Regions from separate parts of the Kitasatospora sp. NPDC030952 genome, predicted to be linked through region 1. Evidence: riboswitches for the same ligand, from Rfam matches in the RefSeq annotation. Region 1 holds a riboswitch; the other holds the start of a gene.
What was found. A riboswitch is a leader RNA that binds a small molecule or an ion and turns the genes downstream of it on or off. The one in region 1 is predicted to bind glycine.
Positions count from the first base shown of each region.

Region 2: linked by a shared signal. The riboswitch ahead of gcvT (glycine cleavage system aminomethyltransferase GcvT) and the one ahead of gcvP (aminomethyl-transferring glycine dehydrogenase) in region 1 are both predicted to bind glycine.

Region 1 is NZ_JBVIFM010000022.1:137,910-147,761, forward strand. Features, by position in the region: gene gcvP (aminomethyl-transferring glycine dehydrogenase) at 22-2,922, opposite strand; glycine riboswitch at 3,027-3,158, opposite strand; glycine riboswitch at 3,160-3,263, opposite strand; gene ACZ47G_RS31115 (PRC and DUF2382 domain-containing protein) at 3,488-4,555, shown strand; gene ACZ47G_RS31120 (MFS transporter) at 4,771-6,264, shown strand; gene ACZ47G_RS31125 (DNA polymerase IV) at 6,414-7,799, opposite strand; gene ACZ47G_RS31130 (SanA/YdcF family protein) at 7,872-8,594, opposite strand; gene ACZ47G_RS31135 (MerR family transcriptional regulator) at 8,696-9,340, opposite strand; gene ACZ47G_RS31140 (bifunctional nuclease family protein) at 9,565-9,852, opposite strand, start outside.
Region 2 is NZ_JBVIFM010000003.1:42,087-51,938, reverse strand. Features, by position in the region: gene glyA (serine hydroxymethyltransferase) at 46-1,314, opposite strand; gene gcvH (glycine cleavage system protein GcvH) at 1,398-1,778, opposite strand; gene gcvT (glycine cleavage system aminomethyltransferase GcvT) at 1,877-3,013, opposite strand; glycine riboswitch at 3,257-3,362, opposite strand; gene ACZ47G_RS07870 (enhanced serine sensitivity protein SseB C-terminal domain-containing protein) at 3,550-4,356, shown strand; gene ACZ47G_RS07865 (enhanced serine sensitivity protein SseB C-terminal domain-containing protein) at 4,472-5,407, shown strand; gene ACZ47G_RS07860 (ABC transporter permease) at 5,889-6,878, shown strand; gene ACZ47G_RS07855 (ABC transporter substrate-binding protein) at 6,946-8,724, shown strand; gene ACZ47G_RS07850 (ABC transporter permease) at 8,824-9,834, shown strand; gene ACZ47G_RS07845 (ABC transporter ATP-binding protein) at 9,831-9,852, shown strand, end outside.

The DNA.
Region 1 (9,852 bases):
AGGGCCCTGCCGCGTTCCTGCTCAGACGCCGTACTCGTCCAGCGGCGGGCAGGAGCAGACCAGGTTACGGTCGCCGTACGCGCCGTCGATCCGGCTCACCGGCGGCCAGTACTTGTCCGCCGGGTTCACGCCCGCCGGGAAGACCGCCTCCTGCCGCGAGTAGCCGTGCGCCCAGTCGCCGGCCAGCGTGGCGGCGGTGTGCGGGGCGTTGCGCAGCGGGTTGTCGTCGGCGGCCCACTCGCCCGAGCCGACCTTGTCGATCTCGCCGCGGATCTCGATCATCGCGTCGCAGAAGCGGTCGATCTCGTGCAGGTCCTCGGACTCGGTCGGCTCGATCATCAGCGTGCCGGCCACCGGGAAGGACATCGTCGGCGCGTGGAAGCCGTAGTCGATCAGGCGCTTGGCGATGTCGTCCACCGTCACGCCCGTCTCCTTGGTCAGCGGGCGCAGGTCGATGATGCACTCGTGCGCGACCAGCCCGCCCGGACCGGTGTAGAGCACCGGGAAGTGCGGGGCCAGGCGCTTGGCGATGTAGTTGGCGTTCAGCACCGCGACCTGGGTCGCGTGCTTGAGCCCCTCGCCGCCCATCAGCCGGACGTACGCCCAGGAGATCGGCAGGATCGCCGCCGAGCCCCACGGCGCGGCCGAGATCGGGCCGACGCCGGTGGCCGGGCCGGCCTCCGCCTGCAGCGGGTGGTTCGGCAGGTACGGCGCCAGGTGGGCGCGCACCGCGACCGGGCCGACGCCCGGGCCGCCGCCGCCGTGCGGGATGCAGAAGGTCTTGTGCAGGTTCAGGTGCGACACGTCCGCGCCGAACTTGCCCGGCTTGGCGAGACCGACCAGGGCGTTCAGGTTGGCGCCGTCCACGTACACCTGGCCGCCGGCCTCGTGCACCAGGGCGCAGATGTCGGTGATCTGGGTCTCGTACACGCCGTGGGTCGACGGGTAGGTGACCATCAGCACCGACAGGTTGTCGCGGTGCTGCTCGATCTTGGCCTTCAGGTCCTCGACGTCCACGTCGCCGTCGACCAGGGTCTTCACCACGACGACGCGCATGCCGGCCATCACCGCGGAGGCGGCGTTGGTGCCGTGCGCCGAGGACGGGATCAGGCAGACGTCGCGCTGGGTGTCGCCGTTGGCGTGGTGGTAGGCGCGGACGGCCAGCAGGCCGGCCAGCTCGCCCTGGGAGCCGGCGTTCGGCTGGATCGAGACGGCGTCGTAGCCGGTGACCTCGACCAGCTGCTGCTCCAGCTGGCGGATCAGGGTCAGGTAGCCCGCGGCCTGGTCGACCGGCGCGAAGGGGTGCAGCTGACCGAACTCCGGCCAGGTCACCGCCTCCATCTCGGTGGTGGCGTTGAGCTTCATGGTGCAGGAGCCCAGCGGGATCATGCCGCGGTCCAGCGCGTAGTCCCGGTCCGACAGGCGGCGCAGGTAGCGCAGCATGGCGGTCTCCGAGCGGTGGCTGTGGAAGACCGGGTGGGTCAGGTACTCGTCCGCGCGCAGCAGCGCGGCGGGCAGCGCGTCGGCGGCCTCGGCGACCTCGACCGCGGGGACGCCGAACGCGGCCCAGACGCCGGCCAGGTGCTCGCGGGTGGTGGTCTCGTCGGTGGAGACCGAGATCCGGTCCTCGCCGTCCTGGAACACGTTGATGCCGTTGGCGCGGGCGGCCGCGGCGATCTCGGCGGCGCGGCCCGGGACGACGGCGGTGACGGTGTCGAAGAACTCGCCGTGCAGCAGCTCGACGCCGCCGGCCCGCAGGCCCTCGGCGAGGGCGGCGGCGTAGCGGTGGGTGCGCCGGGCGATGTCGGCCAGGCCGTCCGGGCCGTGGTAGACGGCGTACATCGAGGCCATCACGGCGAGCAGCACCTGGGCGGTGCAGATGTTGCTGGTGGCCTTCTCGCGGCGGATGTGCTGCTCACGGGTCTGCAGCGCCAGGCGGTAGGCGCGGTTGCCGTCGGCGTCGACGGAGACGCCGACCAGGCGGCCGGGCAGCGAGCGGGCGTACTCGGCGCGCACCGAGAGGTAGCCGGCGTGCGGACCGCCGAAGCCCATCGGCACGCCGAAGCGCTGCGAGGTGCCGCAGGCGATGTCGGCGCCCAGCGCGCCCGGGGACTTGAGCAGGGTCAGCGCCAGCAGGTCGGCGGCGACGGCGACGATCGCGCCCAGCCCGTGGGCCTGCTCGATCACCGGGGTGAGGTCGCGGACCACGCCGGTGGCGCCCGGGTACTGCAGCAGCACGCCGAAGACGCCGCGCTCGGCGATCTCGGCCGGGATGCCCCCGGACAGGTCGGCGACGACGACCTCGACACCGGTCGGCACGGCGCGGGTGTTGATCACCGCGACGGTCTGCGGCAGGGTCTCGGCGTCGACCAGGAAGACGCCGCCCTTGACCTTGGTCACGCGGCGGGCCAGCGCCATCGCCTCGGCGGCCGCGGTGCCCTCGTCCAGCAGCGAGGAGCCGGAGGTGGGCAGGCCGGTCAGGTCGGAGACCAGGGTCTGGAAGTTGAGCAGCGCCTCCAGGCGGCCCTGCGAGATCTCCGGCTGGTACGGGGTGTAGGCCGTGTACCAGGCCGGGTTCTCCATGACGTTGCGCAGGATCACCGGCGGGGTGAAGGTGCCGTAGTAGCCCAGGCCGATCATCGGCTGGAGCACCTGGTTGCGGCCGGCCAGCTCGCGCAGCTCGGCGAGGACCTGCGCCTCGCTGCGGCCCGCGGGCAGGTCCAGGGCGGTGATGGAACGGATCGCCTCGGGAACGGCGGTGGCGGCGAGCTCGTCCAGCGAGCCGTAGCCGACGGACGCCAGCATCTTCTCCTGCGCGGCGGCGTCGGGGCCGATGTGGCGGTTCTCGAAGGGGCTGGCCAGCTCAAGCTCGGTGAGGGTCGAGGCGCTGGTGGGGCGTCCCGCGTTCGGCTGGGCGTTCATGGTGGTCGAGGCCTCCTGGTCACGGACCGGCGGGGGTACGCACGCCGACCGGCCGACGCCGCTGCGGACAGCGGACCGGCCTGGGCGGACGGACCCGAAAGGCCTCCCCCTCTGTCATCGGGACCTGAGAGCTTCGCCCGCACGTCGCGCTGTGGCGCTCCGTCGGCTTGCACCGTCGGTGAGGGTGGTGATCGCCGGCTCCCGCGCCGACGCTCCTGCCCTGCTTTCCAGAGTGACCTATCCCGCACGGTACGGATGCCTGAGAGATTCCGGGGAGGAGTTGCTCCTTCGGCGCCTCGACCAGCGGTTTTCGCTGTCGGGGACTCTCCCGAGCGGGCTCGGCGGTCGCGGCCCAGGGTACCAGCGGGCGGCCCTGCGATCACGGGTGCGTCGGGTCGACTCCGGGTCTACGCGCGTCCCCCGTACGGAGCAGCGCGGACCCGTCCGGCCGCACCCCGGTCGCGCACGTCCGGTTCATGGCTTTTGGTGTGAAGTGGCGGACGGGACGGGTGCTCCGGCCGCCTTACCTGCGGGAGTTCCGCAGGCGCAGCGCTTGGAGGAAAGAGTGCAGACCGACATCGACCCCCGAGACCTCATCGGCCACAAGGCGGTCGACCGCAACGGAGACAAGATCGGCACGATCGACGAGGTGTACCTCGACGACGCCACCGGCCGGCCGGAGTGGGCGGCCGTCCGCACCGGCATCTTCGGCCGGGACGCCTTCGTCCCGCTCACCACGAGCGAGTTCTCCGGCGAAGAACTCCGGGTGCCCTACGACAAGTCGCTGGTCAAGGACTCGCCGGACTTCGGCGTGGGCCAGCACCTCTCGCCCGCCCAGGAGCTCCAGCTCTACCGCTACTACGGGCTCGACACCCCGGCGGACGGCCACCCGGCCAACGGTGAGCCCGCCCGGGCGGCCCAGCCCGACCTCGACTTCGGCACCACCACGGCCGCCGCGGTCGCCAAGCCGCTCGCCTTCCACTCCCCCGAACCCGGCCCGACCATGACCACCGTCGCCACCGCGACGACCACCAGCACCGACACCGCCACGGAGGCCCACGTGCGGACCCTCAGCACCCCCGCACCGGTCGCCAACGGCACGGTGACCGCGCCGACCGCCACCCCGGTGGTCGAGCCGAAGCACCAGCCGGTCCCGTCCGCGGTCGATCCGACCGGCACCGCCGCCGCCTCGGCCCCCAACGGCCCGGTCGAGATCACCTGCCGCGAGGAGCGCCTGGACATCACCACCGAGTGGCACGTCCTGGGCACCGCGAAGCTGCGCAAGTACGTGACCAGCGAGCAGGTCGAGCGCCGCGTCCCGGTGGTCCGCGAGCGGGTCCGGGTGGAGCGGATGCCGGTCGGCGACGCCGAGCGCGCCTCGCTCACCGAGAAGGAGATCGCCGAGGCGGTGGAGGAGGTCACCCTCCGTGAGGAGCGGCCGGTGGTCCGCAAGTACCTCGCCCCGATCGAGCGGGTCCGCCTGGTGGTGGAGCGCTACACCGCGGAGGAGGTCGTCCAGGACGAGCTCCGCCGCGAGAACGTCGAGGTCCACGACGACACCGCCGCGGCCGCCGAGCCGGACGCCCCGGTCATCGACGGCGCCCGCCCGTCCGCGCTGCGCCCCCTGGTCTGACCGACCCCGCACCAGCAAGGGCCTCGGACTCCGGTCCGGGGCCCTTCGCCGTGCCCGCCCCCGCGCCGAGCCCACCCGACCGGCCGTCAACGCCCGGTCCGCCGAAGGCAAAGCCTTCCCCTTTGCCAAACCTTAACCACTCGATATTTGACACTCTGAAGTATCTCCCTGCACAGTTACTTCAGTTCATTCACTATGTACGGGAGGAAGCAACCGTGAGTGAGGCACCACAGCCCACCACCGCGGCCGAGAAGCAGAGCAACGCCCGGGTCCTGCCGGCCCTCATCCTGGCGATGCTGTCGTTCAGCGTGGTGCAGACCGCGGTCGTACCGATCCTGCCGTCGCTGGCCAAGGAACTGGACGTCTCCGGCTCCAACATCACCTGGCTGATGACCGCCAACCTGCTGTCCGCGGCCGTGCTGACTCCCCTGCTGGGCCGCTTCGGCGACCTCCGGGGCCGCAAGCCCATGCTGCTGATCTCGCTGGCCGGCCTGGTCGCCGGTTCGGCGCTGGCGGTCAGCACCCACTCCTTCACCTGGCTGATCGTCGCCCGCGTCCTCCAGGGCGCCGGCGGTGGCGTGATGCCGCTGGCGATCAGCATCGTCCGTGACGAGCTGCCCAAGCAGAAGGTGACCGGCGGCGTCGCCGCCATCAGCGCCTCGATGGGCGTCGGCTCCGGCCTCGGCCTGGTCGCGACCGGCCTGCTGCTGGAGCACTGGAACTACAAGTCGATCTTCTGGATGGGCCTGGCCTTCGGCCTGCTCGCGGTCGCCCTGGTCGCCTTCCGCGTCCCGTCCGACCCGGTCGTCGACAAGGAGGGCGGCGCCGACCCGCTCGGCGCCATCACCCTGGCCGCCTGGCTCTCCGCGCTGCTGGTCGCCGTCAGCCAGGGCAACCACTGGGGCTGGACCTCCACCAAGACCCTCGGCCTGTTCGCCGTCGCCGCCGTGGTCGCCCTGATCTGGGGCGTCATCGAGACCAAGGTCGCCCACCCGCTGGTGGACCTGAAGATGATGGGCCGCCCGGCCGTCGCCTTCACCAACCTGGCCGGTCTGCTCATCGGCTTCGGCATGTACGGCTCGTTCATGGTCATCAGCAACTTCGCCCAGACCCCGGAGAAGCTGGCCCACTACGGCTTCACCGCGACCGTCCTGCACGCCGGCGTGATGCTGCTGCCGTCCGCGATCGGCTCGATGGTGGCCGCCCCGGTCGGCGCCGTGCTGATCGCCCGCCGCGGCCCGCGCCTGCCGCTGGTCCTCGGCGGCGTCCTCGGCGCGATCGCGATGGCCTACCTGGCGCTGCGCCACAGCGCCGAAGGCGACATCTACACCGCCTCCGCCATCTTCGGCCTCGGTATCGGCCTCGCCTTCGCCGCGATGCCCGCCTTCATCAACGGCGCCGTCCCGGTCGAGCAGAGCGGCATCGCCAACGGCATGAACTCCGTGCTCCGCACCGTCGGCGGCGCGATCGGCACCGCCGTGATGACCGCCATCCTGACCGGTGACACCATGAAGTTCCCGATCAAGCTGCCGGTGCAGATCCCCACCCTGGACGCCTACAAGCACGCGTTCTGGACCACGGCCGTCATCTGCGTCATCGCCGGCGTCGTCCCCTTCCTGATCCGTACCGTCAAGCCGGCCGTCACCGCCGTCGCCGGCGGCTCGGCCCGGCAGGACTCCAGCCCCGAGCTGGCCAAGACCGACGCCTGACGAGGCGTCCGGCCCGCGCGCTCAGGGACAGGACGCGCGGGCCCGGCCTCCGCTCGGTCGCGAGGGCATCACGACCGTCCGGGGACCGGCACGGTATGCGGCCCCACCCGGTACTCCTACCGGGTGGGGCCGTTCCGCGTTCTCCCGCTTCACTCCCCGTCGCCGGCGGGCTCCTCGGCCTGCCGCAGCGGCAGCGGCCGGGCCGGCTCCAGCTCCGGATCGTCCACCGAGAAGGTCCGCACCCGCCCCGGCCCGCTCCACGGCGTCTCGAACCGCACGGTCACCCGCCCGACCCCGCTGCCCTGCACCCAGCCCGGCCCCCACTCGGCGTGCCGGACGTCCTGTCCGGGCATCCAGCGCCGCACCACGGGCTCCTCCGGCTCCTCCTCGGCCACCGCCGCCTCGGCGACCTCGGCGTGCTCCGCCGCCTCCTCCCGGAGCGCCTGGGCGAACAGGTCCTCCTGGGTGTAGTCGGCCAGCTGGGCCACGCCCACCCCGAGCAGCCGGACCCCGCCGGTGATGTCCACCTGCTCCGCCAGGCGCCGCGCCGTCGCGGTGATCACCGCCTGGTCGTCGGTGGGCCCGCCCAGGGTCTCCGAGCGGGTCAGGGTCGAGAAGTCGAAGCGCCGCACCTTGAGCACCACCGTCCGCCCCGAACGCCCGGCCGCCCGCAGCCGCCGCACGCACCGGCCGGCCAGCGCCTCCACCTCGCGCAGCACCCGGTCCCGGTCGGCCAGGTCCACCTCGTAGGTGTCCTCCACCGAGACCGACTTGGCGTCCTGGTCGGCCACCACCGGCCGCTCGTCCAGTCCTATGGACATCTGGAAGACCCCGGCGCCGTGCGCCCGCCCGAGCAGCTGGACCAGCTCCGCCTCCCCCGCCTCCGCCAGGTCGGCCACCGTGCTCAGCCCGGCCCGCCGCAGCACCTGCTCGGTGGCCGGCCCGATCCCGGGCAGCGCCCGGACCGGCATCGGCCCGAGCACGGCCCGCTCCTGCCCGGGCTCGATCAGCACCAGCCCGTTCGGCTTGGCCTGCTCGGAGGCGATCTTCGCCATCAGCTTGGAGCCCGCCGCCCCCACCGAGCCGGTCAGCCCGGTGAACCGCTGGATGTCCGCCCGCAGGTCCTCCGCCAGGGCCAGTACCAGTTGCTCCCCGGTCTCGTGGTCCGCCTCCGTCAGCGCCGGACCGTACGGACCGGCCTCCAGGTCGACGAAGGCCTCGTCCAGGCTCAGCGGCTGCACCAGCGGCGACAGTTCGCGCAGCAGCCCCATCACGATCTCGCTGTTCTGCCGGTACGCCTCGAACCGCCCGGCCAGGAACGCCGCGTTGGGGCACAGCCGCCGCGCCTGCGCCATCGGCATCGCCGAGTGCACCCCGAACGTGCGCGCCTCGTACGAGGCCGTGGACACCACCCCGCGCCCGCCGAGCCCGCCGACGACCACCGGTTTGCCGCGCAGGCTCGGCTTGGCCGCCTGCTCCACCGCCGCGAAGAAGGCGTCCATGTCGAGGTGGATGATGCTCGGCAGAGATCGCACCCGCCGATCATCGCGCACGGGTCCGACAGTGCGTACGAACCCGGCCGACGCCCCACGGCCGGCCGCTCGCCGCTACCGCTTCGCGGCCTGGGCCAGCGCCTTCGGGATGCCGTCCTCCGTGGGCCCGAGGAACACCGGGTCCGGCCGCAGCCACACGTTCACCGCCGCCTTTCCCGCCCCGGCGACCTCCCGCAGCCCGCCGTACAGCCAGGTGTTGTCGTGCAGCTCCGGCACACCGACCGCGTACGAGCGGATGCCCGCCGCCTCGCACAGCGCCAGCGCCCGCCGGACGTGGAAGTCCTGGCTGACCAGCACCGCGCGGTCCACCCCGAAGATCCGGTGCGCCCGGGTGCAGGAGTTCCAGGTGTCGAAGCCGGCGTAGTCCCGCACCACCCGGTCCGCCGGGATCCCGTGCTCGGTCAGGTACTGGTACATCGCGTCCGGCTCGTCGTACTCGGTCCGCCCGTTGTCCCCGGTCACCAGGACGGCCTTCACCTTGCCCTCCCGGTACAGGTCCAGTGCCGCCACCAGCCGGTGCTCCAGGTACGGCGACGGCTTGCCCTGGTCCAGCCCGGCGCCGAAGACCACCGCGACCGGCGCCGAGGGCGCGCTCTCCACCGTGCCCACCCGGTCCCCCGCCGCGATCCACAGCCAGGCACTGGGCGCCAGCGCCAGCGAGCACAGCAGCGTCGCCGCCTGGAAGACCCTGCGCTGCGTCCGGCGCTCCCGCAGCCGCGCCCGGAGCCCCCCGGCCCGACGCCGCACCAGCTCCGATATCCCGGCGCCGACCTCCACGTGCCCCTCCCTCGATCGCTTTCACCAGGCAACACGACGAGGCCGTGAGCCGGAACGGTTCCCCGTCCGGGCCCACGGCCCCGTCGAAAACGATCGCCCGGTCAGACCGCCCGGTTGCGCCGCTGCGCCAGCTCGTCCGCCGGATCGTTGCCGACCAGCGTCTCGCCGGTGTCGGTCCGCTCCGCGTGCAGCCGACCGAGGGTCAGCTCCAGCTCGTGCCAGACCGCTCCCACCGCGATGCCGAACACCCCCTGACCACCCTTCAGCAGATCGACCACCTGCTGCGGCGTGGTGCACTCGTACACCGTCGCACCGTCACACATCAGCGTCAGCCCGGCCAGGTCGGCCTGTTCGGCGGACTGCAGATGGGCGACGGCCACCCGGATGTTCTGCAAGGAGACGCCCGCGTCGAGCAGCCGCTTGACGATCTTCAGCAGCAGGACGTCGAGGAAGCTGTAGAGCCGCTGACTGGTCGCCGGGTACGCGGTGCGGACGCTGGGCTCCAGCAGTCCGGTGCGGGCCCAGTAGTCCAACTGGCGGTAGGTGATGCCGGCCGCCGCACAGGCCGTCGGGCCGCGGAAGCCGATCAGTTCGGACGTCGGGGCCAGCCGCTCGATCGCGGGCTGCCCCGGCTGTACGGCCGGGAACCTGCCCGTCCTGGGCAGGTCGGACACGGTGCGGGCGGTGCGCGGAAGGTGCACGGCGCACAGGCCTCCCACGGCCGCGTCATCGCCGGTGCTGCTCATGCCTACCTCCGTCCACTCGTGCTGCGGGCAACCCGACTGCGGGCATCGGCCACCCGGACAGCCACTCCTGACGGTAGGCAGTCCCCTATGACCCGTCAACGATCGCCACGCCGGGCCCGACAGACCACATCACTCAGGAGAGTGGTTTTTCGTGCCCCTAGTGTGGGTAGATGGACGGTTTTTGGCAAAACGGCGCGCGCAACGGCTGACGAGGCCCGTCCGCGCTACTGCGGGCCGCCGCCCCCGAAGTCCTCGGGCGACACCTGGTCGAGGAACTCGCGGAACTTCTCGACCTCGTCCTCCTGCTCGTCCGGGATCGCGATGCCCGCCTCGGCGAGCACCTCCTCGCTCCCGTAGATCGGCGTACCGGTGCGCAGGGCGAGCGCTATCGCGTCGGACGGCCGGGCACTCACCTCGACCCCGCCGGCGAACACCAGCTCGGCGTAGAACACGCCCTCCCGCAGGTCGGTGATCCGGACCTCGGTGAGCTGCTGGCCGAGCGCTTCCAGGAC
Region 2 (9,852 bases), on a different contig from region 1:
GAAGACCAAGCGGTCAGATGGCCAGACGGCCGGAGGATCAGACGATCAGAGGTTGGGGTAGAGCGGGTACTTCTCGGCCAGGGCGGTGACCCGGGCCTTCAGCGCGGTGGCGACGGTCTCGTCGAAGGCGGGCTTGAGCGCCTCGGCGATGATGTCGGCGACCTCGCGGAAGTCCTCGGCCTGGAAGCCGCGGGTGGCCAGGGCCGGGGTGCCGATCCGCAGGCCCGAGGTGACCATCGGCGGGCGGGGGTCGTTCGGGACGGCGTTGCGGTTGACGGTGATGCCGACCTCGTGCAGCCGGTCCTCGGCCTGCTGGCCGTCGAGCTGGCTGTTGCGCAGGTCGACCAGGACCAGGTGGACGTCGGTGCCGCCGGACAGCACGGACGCGCCGGCCTCGGCGACGTCGGCCTGCAGCAGGCGCTCGGCGAGGATCCTGGCGCCGTCCAGGGTGCGCTGCTGGCGCTCCTTGAACTCCTCCGAGGCGGCGACCTTGAAGGCGACGGCCTTGCCCGCGATGACGTGCTCCAGCGGACCGCCCTGCTGGCCGGGGAAGACCGCGGAGTTGATCTTCTTGGCGTACTCGGCCTTGGACAGGATGACGCCGCCGCGCGGGCCGCCCAGGGTCTTGTGGGTGGTGGTGGTGACCACGTCCGCGTACGGCACCGGGTTCGGGTGCAGGCCCGCGGCGACCAGGCCGGCGAAGTGCGCCATGTCGACCATGAGCAGCGCGCCGACCTCGTCGGCGACCCGGCGGAACGCGGCGAAGTCGAGCTGGCGCGGGTAGGCGGACCAGCCGGCGATGATCAGCTTCGGCTGGTGCTCCTTGGCCAGGCGCTCGACCTCGGCCATGTCGACCTGGCCGGTCTTCTCGTCGACGTGGTACGCGACCACGTTGTAGAGCTTGCCGGAGAAGTTGATCTTCATGCCGTGGGTCAGGTGACCGCCGTGGGCCAGGTTCAGACCCAGGATGGTGTCGCCCGGCTGGATCAGCGCGAACATCGCGGCGGCGTTGGCCTGGGCGCCCGAGTGCGGCTGGACGTTGGCGTGCTCGGCGCCGAACAGGGCCTTGATCCGGTCGATCGCGATCTGCTCGACCACGTCGACGTGCTCGCAACCGCCGTAGTAGCGGCGGCCGGGGTAACCCTCGGCGTACTTGTTGGTGAGCACCGAACCCTGGGCCTCCATGACCGCCACCGGGGCGAAGTTCTCGGAGGCGATCATCTCCAGCGTGGTCTGCTGGCGGTGCAGCTCGGCGTCGACCGCGGCGGCGATCTCCGGGTCGAGGGCGTGCAGGGACTGGTTGAGAACCGTCATGGTGTGGTCTTCCCGGGGAGGAGAGCGGAGGGACGGTGGGGTGCGGGACGGACCGCCGTGCTGCGGCCCGTCCCGGCGGGGGCTCAGCCCTCGGCGTGGGTGAGCGCGTCGTACTCGGCGGCGCTGAGCAGCGTGTCGGTGGCCTCCACGCGGACCTTGAACAGCCAGCCGCCCTCGAACGGGGCGCTGTTGACCAGGCTGTTGTCGTCCAGGACGTCCTGGTTGACCTCGGTGACCTCGCCGGTCACCGGGGAGTACAGGTCGCTGACCGACTTGGTCGACTCCAGCTCGCCACAGGTGTCGCCGGCGGTCACGGTGTCGCCGACCTCGGGGAGCTGCACGTAGACGATGTCACCGAGGGCGTCGGCGGCGTGCTTGGTGATGCCGACCGTCGAGACACCGTCCTCGGCGGCCGTCAGCCACTCGTGCTCCTTGGTGTACTGCAGGTGCTGGGGGTTGCTCATGGCGTCATTCTCCAGGATGGGAAGCGGGTACGACGCAGCGGGCCGCCGCGCGGACGGCTCCGACGTGCGCCTATGGGAAAACCGGGGTCGGCAGGGCCTCAGCGGGCGCGCTTGTAGAACGGCAGCGCCACGACCTCGACCGGCTCGTGCTTGCCGCGCACGTCCACCGCGACGGCGGTGCCGGGGGCGGCGTGGGCCGCGTCGACGTAGGCCATCGCGATCGGCTTGCCCAGGGTCGGGGACGGCGCGCCCGAGGTGATCCGGCCGATCGGGGCGCCGTCGGCGGAGACCACGGTGTACTCGGCGCGCGGGACCCGCTTGCCCTCGGAGACCAGGCCGACCAGCACCTTCGGTGCCCCACCCTGAGCACGCAGCGACTCGGCCGCGGCGGCGGCCTGCTCCAGCGCCTTGCGGCCGACGAACGCGCCCTCGTTGGTGGTCTTGTCGAAGCGGACGACCCGGCCCAGGCCGGCGTCGAACGGGGTCAGGTCGGTGGACAGCTCGTGCCCGTACAGCGGCATGCCCGCCTCCAGGCGCAGCGTGTCGCGGCAGGACAGGCCGCACGGGACCAGGCCGCGGCCCTCGCCGGCGGCGGTCAGCGCCTGCCAGACCGGCTCGGCGTCGACCGGCCGGCAGAAGATCTCGAAGCCGTCCTCGCCGGTGTAGCCGGTGCGGGCCAGCAGCACCTCCTTGCCGGCCACCTGGGCCGGGAGGATCGCGTAGTACTTCAGGCCGGGCAGGTCGGCGTCGGTGGTCTCCGCCAGGATGGCGGTGGCCTCCGGGCCCTGGACGGCGATCAGCGCGTAGGTGTCGCGGTCGTCGGTGACGACGGCGTCGAAGCCCTTGGCGCGGGCGATCAGCTCGTCCAGCACCAGCTGGGCGTTGGAGGCGTTGGCGACGACCAGGAAGGCGTCCGCGCGCAGGCGGTAGACGATCAGGTCGTCCAGGATGCCGCCGTCCTCGGCGCAGATCATGGTGTAGCGGGCGCGCAGCTCGCCGAGCGCGGAGACGAAGCCGACCAGCGCGTGGTCCAGCATCTCGCCGGCCTGCGGGCCGGTGACGGTGATCTCGCCCATGTGCGAGAGGTCGAACAGGCCGGCCTTGGTGCGGACGGCGAGGTGCTCCTCGCGCTCGCTGCCGTAGCGCAGCGGCATGTCCCAGCCGGCGAAGTCGGTCATGGTCGCGCCGAGGGCGCGGTGCAGCGCGTCGAGCGCGGTCAGGCGGAGGGACGACATGGCCAGGAACTCCTCGGTCGGGGCACTCAGGGGCGCGCGCCGGACCGGACCCGCTCGGGGCCGACCCCGCGCGCGGGCATGCGGCGGCGTGGGTCTCCCCATCTGTCGTCGAACCTGAGAGCTTCGCCGCCCGCCTGCCCTCAGCCGGTGCCAGCATCGGCTGGTTCCAGCATCGGGGACAGGGCGGCGGCTTGCACCGTGGGTGGGCGTACGGCGGGGCCGTACGCCGCTTTCCAGATGTGCCTAACCCGCGCGGTAGGGGGGCCTGAGAGATTCCGGGGAGGACTTGCTCCTTCGGCGCCGGCCGTGCCCCGATGAGGGGCACTCCGGGCTCTCCCGCGCGGGTTCGAGCGGCCGGTGTGGAGTTGTGGGGGCCCGCGGCGCATGCCGTCGGACGCGCACATCATGGCACGTCCTCGCGGAGGAGGGGAGAGGGGACCCGGTCACACGACGCCAAGGCGAACACGGGCCCTAAACTCTTGCGCGTCGGCGCAGCAGTGGGCGGCCGACCCGGCGGCAGGCCGGATCGGCGGCGCATGGAGTACCCGGTGGAGCAGCAGCAGGGGTGGGGCGGGCCGGAGGCGGCGCCGTCGGGCGGCGCGTGGCCGGCGAACGAGCTGGAGCAGGTGCTGACGGCCGCGCTGGGCGACCCGGGGGCGACCCCGCGGGTGGTCGAGGTGCTGGCCCGCAGCCAGGTGTGGATCCCGCTGCCGGCCGGGGGCGACCCGGCCGGGCAGGGGCTGGACCTGCCGACCATCGAACTGGCCGGGGCCCCGTACGTGCCGGTGTTCTCCTCCCAGGAGGTGTTCCTGCGGCAGGCGCCGGGGATGGCGTTCGCGGTCGCGCCGGCCTGGGAGTTCGCCCGCGGGCTGCCGCTGGGCGTGGGCATCGCGGTCAACCCCGAGGCGGCGGTGGGCATCCCGGTGCCGCCGCAGGGGGTGGCCGAGCTGCGCCGCGGCCCGCGCGGGGACCGCTGGGAGCACACCGAGAACGCGCCGGAGGGGCCGACCGGTGGCCGGGTGGCGCTGCGCGAGCCGGTTCCGGGCGAGGACCCGGAGTACTTCCTGGCCGCGTGCCGGGCCGAACTGTCGTCCCTGCCCGGAGTGTTGACCGCGCGCCGGGCACTGGCCAGCATCGAGGGCGAGCCGACGGTGATGTTCGTGGGGGTCCAGCTGGATCCGGCGGCCCCGGCCGACCCGGGCGCGGTGAACGAGGCGCTCGGGCGGGCGCTGGGAACCGCGCCGCTGCCGGGGGGCGTCCACCTCGTGCTGCTCGACCTCGCCGACGACCCGGTGGTCGAGTGGCTGCTGACCCGGGTCATGCCCTTCTACTCGCGGGTGTGAGCGGGGATCGTTCACAGGCACGTCGCCGTGGCGGCGGCCGGTGCGGCGCCATAGGGTGCGTGCAGGCGGCTGACGGGCCGGCGGGTTCAGGAAAGAGGCGCGGCGAGGTGGGCGCATGAGTGCGGGAACGGGAGCGGGCGGGGTGCCGGGGCCCTGGGGCCAGGCACCGGCCGGGCACCCGGCAGCGGATCCGGGCGTGTTGGAGCAGGCTCTGCGCGAGGTCGCGCCGGAGCGCTACGACGCGTACGAGCGGCTGCTGCACGCGCTGGCCGAGGGCCGGGTCTGGATGCTGCTCTGGCACGGCACGCCGGGCAGCCCGGACGCGCAGTACGGGAACATGGAGATCAGCGGCCACGGTTACGCGCCGGCCGTCACCTCGCCCGAGCAGCTGACGGCCTCCGGCTGGGCGCGGGCCCATGAGGTCATCTCCGGGCGGGAGATCGCCGCCTCGCTGTACCGCACCCGCTGGGGCCTGTGGCTCAACCCGCACGCGCCGGGCGGCGGGGTGGGGGTGCCGTGGGCGGACCTGCGGCGGGTCGCCGCGGGCCTGGACCGGCTGCCGGCCGGGCCGTTGAAGCTGAGCGAGCCGCAGGTGAACGCCCAGCAGTTCTTCGCGCTGCTGGAGCGGCAGGCCGGCGAGGTGCGCGCGGTGCGGGCGCTGCGCCGGGCCTGGGTGCAGCCGGCGGTGGGGGAGCCGTACCTGGCGATCGGCCTGGACCTGTACGAGAGTTCGCCGCCGGCCGTGGAGGCGGTGCGGGCGCTGATGCAGCGGGCGATCGCGGTGGCCCCGGAGGGGCTCGCGGTGTCCACGGTGGCGATGGCGGACGAGTACGACCCGGTGGCGCTGTGGATGCGCGCGAACGCCCGGCCGTTCTTCGACCGGGAGGCGGGCCGGCCGCCGACCGGTCCGTACCCGCCGGTGCCGCCGCCGTACCCGGGGCAGTCGATGCCGGGGCAGCCGACCCCGGGGTGGACGCACGGCGCCCAGCAGTCCGCGCCGGGTTGGGGTCACCAGCCCCAGCGACAGTGGCCCGGCTACCCCGGCCGCTGATTGCCGAAACCGGTTGCCGAGACCGGTTGCCGGACCAGTTGCCGAAATCTCCGACACGAAGCCGACTTGATGCGCCATCAGGTCGGCTTCGGTGCTTTCCGGACGAATCTTCCATCGCCGTCGATGACGCATCTTGACATGGCTCTCGCACCCGTGTGAAGAGGTATATGCCGAAGACCGGGGAGGTGCATGCGGGCAGATCACAGTTGGGCATCTGTCGCTTGGCAGGGCTGGCGCAAGCCAGTTCGGATGGCAGAGAGTTCTGCGCAACGCACCGCGCGTACTGGGAACCCCACGAAGGTGAACGCGCAAGCCGACCGCTCGATCCATGCGACGCCCATCCCGCATGGAGGCAGTGCCCGTGCACGACGCACTGCCGCGACCACCTGCTCCTAGCACCTCCGCACGTCCGCAGCCGTACCGCCGAACCGGCGCCCGGCACCCGTGGGCCGGCCACCGTCGGCGAGGGGACCAACTGACCATGACCGCACCCATCACTACCGCCGGGAACGAACCCGAGGCACCCGCCTCCCCGAGCCCGGCCAAGACGATCGAGGGCCGCTCCCTCGGTCGGATCGCCTGGACCCGCTTCAAGCGGGACAAGGCCGCTGTCGCCGGCGGCATCGTGGTGATCCTGCTGATCCTCCTGGCCGTCCTGTCCGGGCCGTTGGAGTCGCTGTTCGGGCTCAACCCCGACCAGCCCAACCCGGACCTGCTGGACGCCGACCTCGGCGGACTCCCGCTCGGGGACTGGGGAGGGATGAGCGGGGACCACCTGCTCGGCGTCGACCCCCTGCAGGGCCGTGACCTGCTCGCCCGCGTGGTCGACGGCTCCTGGGTCTCCCTGCTGGTCGCCTTCGGCGCGACCCTGCTGTCCAACACCATCGGCACCGTGCTCGGCGTGATGGCCGGCTACTACGGCGGCTGGGTGGACACCCTGATCAGCCGGCTGATGGACGTCTTCCTGGCGTTCCCGCTGCTGCTGTTCGCCATCGCGATCTCGGCCTCGCTCCAGGGCGGCGCGTTCGGCCTGCACGGCCTCCCGCTGCACATCCTGGTGCTGATCTTCGTGATCGGCTTCTTCAACTGGCCCTACATGGGCCGGATCGTGCGCGGACAGACCCTCTCGCTGCGCGAGCGGGAGTTCGTGCACGCGGCCCGCAGCCTCGGCGCCCGCGGCCCCTTCATCCTGTTCAAGGAGCTGCTGCCCAACCTGGTCGGCCCGATCCTGGTCTACTCGACCCTGCTGATCCCGACCAACATCCTCTTCGAGGCCGGGCTGAGCTTCCTCGGCGTCGGCATCCAGCCCCCGCAGTCCTCCTGGGGCGGCATGCTCGCCGACGCGAAGAACTACTACCAGGTGGACCCCCAGTACATGGTGGTCCCCGGTGTCGCGATCTTCATCACCGTGCTCGCGTTCAACCTGCTCGGCGACGGGCTGCGTGACGCCCTCGATCCCAAGAGCAACTGACCCGAGAGCAACTGACCCGAGCGTCAGGCCCTCCCTCCTCCACATCCTCAAGGGGTTGATCTCACCCATGCGTAGGTCCCGTACCGCCGTGCTGACCGCCGTGGCTGCCGCCGCGGTCCTGGTCGTCACCGGCTGCTCCTCCAGCACCAAGGGCAGCGGTGGCAGCTCCTCCTCGGCCGGCTCCAACGACAGCAGCGGCGGCGGCGCCGACGCGGCCACCAAGCAGATCGTCAACGCCTCGGACAAGAAGGGCGGGACGGTCACCTACGAGATGAAGGGCACCCCGGACTCCCTCGACCCGGGCAACACGTACTACGCGTACATCTACAACTTCTCGCGCCTGTACGGCCGTCCGCTGACCACCTTCAACCCGGCGGCCGGCGCCGACGGCAACAAGCTGGTCCCGGACCTCGCCGAGTCGCTGGGCCAGCCCAGCGCCGACGGCCTGACCTGGACGTACAAGCTGCGGGCCGGCCTGAAGTACGACGACGGCACCGCGATCACCTCCAAGGACGTCAAGTACGCCGTGGAGCGCTCGAACTTCGCGCCCGAGGTGAACTCCAACGGTCCGACGTACTTCCACGACCTGCTGGTCGACAACCCGGACAAGTACCAGGGCCCGTACAAGGACAAGACCGGCGACCTGAAGTCGATCGAGACCCCGGACGACACCACGATCGTCTTCCACCTCCAGCACCCCTTCGCCGACTTCGACTACCTGGTCAGCGCCCCGCAGACCGTGCCGGTCCCGCAGGCCAAGGACACCGGTGCCGACTACGTGAAGCACATCGTGTCCTCGGGCAGCTACAAGTTCGAGTCCTACGAGGACGGCAAGCAGGCCGTCCTGGTGCCGAACACCAACTGGGACAAGAGCACCGACCCGATCCGCAAGCAGCTGGCGGACAAGATCGTGCTCAAGATGAACATCGACCAGGCCACCATCGACAAGGACCTGATCGCCGGCAACGCCCAGGTCGACCTGGTGGGCGGCGGCGTCGACCCGCAGACCCAGGCGCAGATCCTGCGCGACCCGAAGCTCAAGGCCAAGACCGACAACGCCTACGGCGGCCGCCTGGTCTACATGGCGATCAACAGCAAGGTCGCGCCGTTCGACAACATCGACTGCCGCAAGGCCGTCCAGTTCGCGATCGACAAGGTCGCGGTGCAGACCGCGCTCGGCGGCCCGATCCGCGGCCAGGTGGCCAGCACCGTGCTCCCGCCGGACATCCCGGGCCACCAGGACTTCAACCTGTACGAGACCCCGGGCAACAAGGGTGACCAGGCCAAGGCCAAGGACGCCCTGAAGGCCTGCGGCAAGGATGGCGGCTTCAAGACCGTGCTGTCCGCCCGCACCGAGCGCGCGACCGAGGTCGCCGCGGCCACCGCGATCCAGGCGCAGCTGAAGAACATCGGCATCGACGCCGAGATCCAGCAGTTCCCGCAGGGCAAGTACCTGACCGACTCGGCCGGTGCCCCGCAGTACACCGAGGACCACAACATCGGTCTGATGATGATGCAGTGGGGCGTCGACTGGCCGACCGGCTACGGCTTCCTGCAGCAGATCGTCGACGGCCGCGCGATCAAGGCCTCCGGCAACAGCAACCTGGCCCAGCTGAACGACCCGGCCGTCAACAAGATGATCGACGACGCCGCGGTCAACCCGGACCGGGCCGGCCGCGAGAAGATCTACGGCGACATCGACAAGAAGGTCATGGAGTCCGCGGTGTACGTCCCGCTGACCGACTTCAAGGTCTTCCTGTACCGCCCGGACAGCGCGACCAACATCGCCTCCACCCCGGCCTTCTCGGGTGAGTACGACTACCTGAACATCGGCACCACCAAGTAAAGAGCCTGGCTCCGCATCCCTGAAGGCAGGTGAAGGCAGCGGCGCCCGCCGCCGTCCGGCAGATCCCGGACGGCGGCGGGCCGCCGGAGCCGCCCAACTGTGTTTGCCTACATCATCCGCAGGATCCTCGCGGCCGCGGCGCTGCTGGTCGTCGTCAGCGCGGTCACCTTCGCGATCTTCTTCCTGCTCCCGCGCATCGCCGGCGAGACCACCGACCAGCTGGCCGCGCAGTACATCGGGAAGAACCCCTCGCCCGAGGCGATCCAGGCGGTCAAGCAGAACCTCGGCTTCGACCAGCCGCTGTACACCCAGTACTGGAACTTCCTCAAGGCGCTGGTCAGCGGCGCCGAGTACAAGTTCGGCCCGGAACCGGCCACCTGCCACGTGCCCTGCTTCGGCTACTCCTTCAAGAACCACCTGGAGGTCTGGCCGGAGATGACCAGCCGGATCCCGGTCACCATCTCGCTCGCCATCGGCGCGGCCGTGCTCTGGCTGATCTCCGGCGTCACCACCGGCGTGATCTCCGCCCTCAAGCCGCGGTCGATCTTCGACCGGCTGTCCATGGGCATCGCCCTGGCCGGCGTCTCGCTGCCGGTCTTCTTCACCGGCGCCCTGCTGCTGACCCTGTTCAGCTACGAGTGGCCGATCCTGGACAACCTGGAGTACGTCGACTTCACCGCCGACCCGCTGATGTGGGCCCGCAACCTGATCCTCCCGTGGATCTCGCTGGCCTTCCTCTACTCCGCGCTCTACGCCCGGCTCACCCGCGCCGGGATGCTGGAGACGATGAGCGAGGACTACATCCGCACCGCCCGGGCCAAGGGCCTGGTCGAGCGCAAGGTGGTGGTCAAGCACGGGCTGCGCTCCGCGCTCACCCCGATCGTCACCATCTTCGGCATGGACCTCGGCCTGCTGCTCGGCGGTGCGCTGATCACCGAGCAGGTCTTCTCGCTCAAGGGCATCGGCCAGTTCGCCGTCCAGGCGATCTCCGACAACGACCTGCCCAAGATCCTCGGCGTCACCCTGCTCGCCGCCTTCTTCATCGTCGTCTGCAACCTCGTGGTCGACCTCCTGTACGCGCTCGTCGACCCCCGCGTGAGGCTCTCGTGACCGACCTCCAGAAGACCC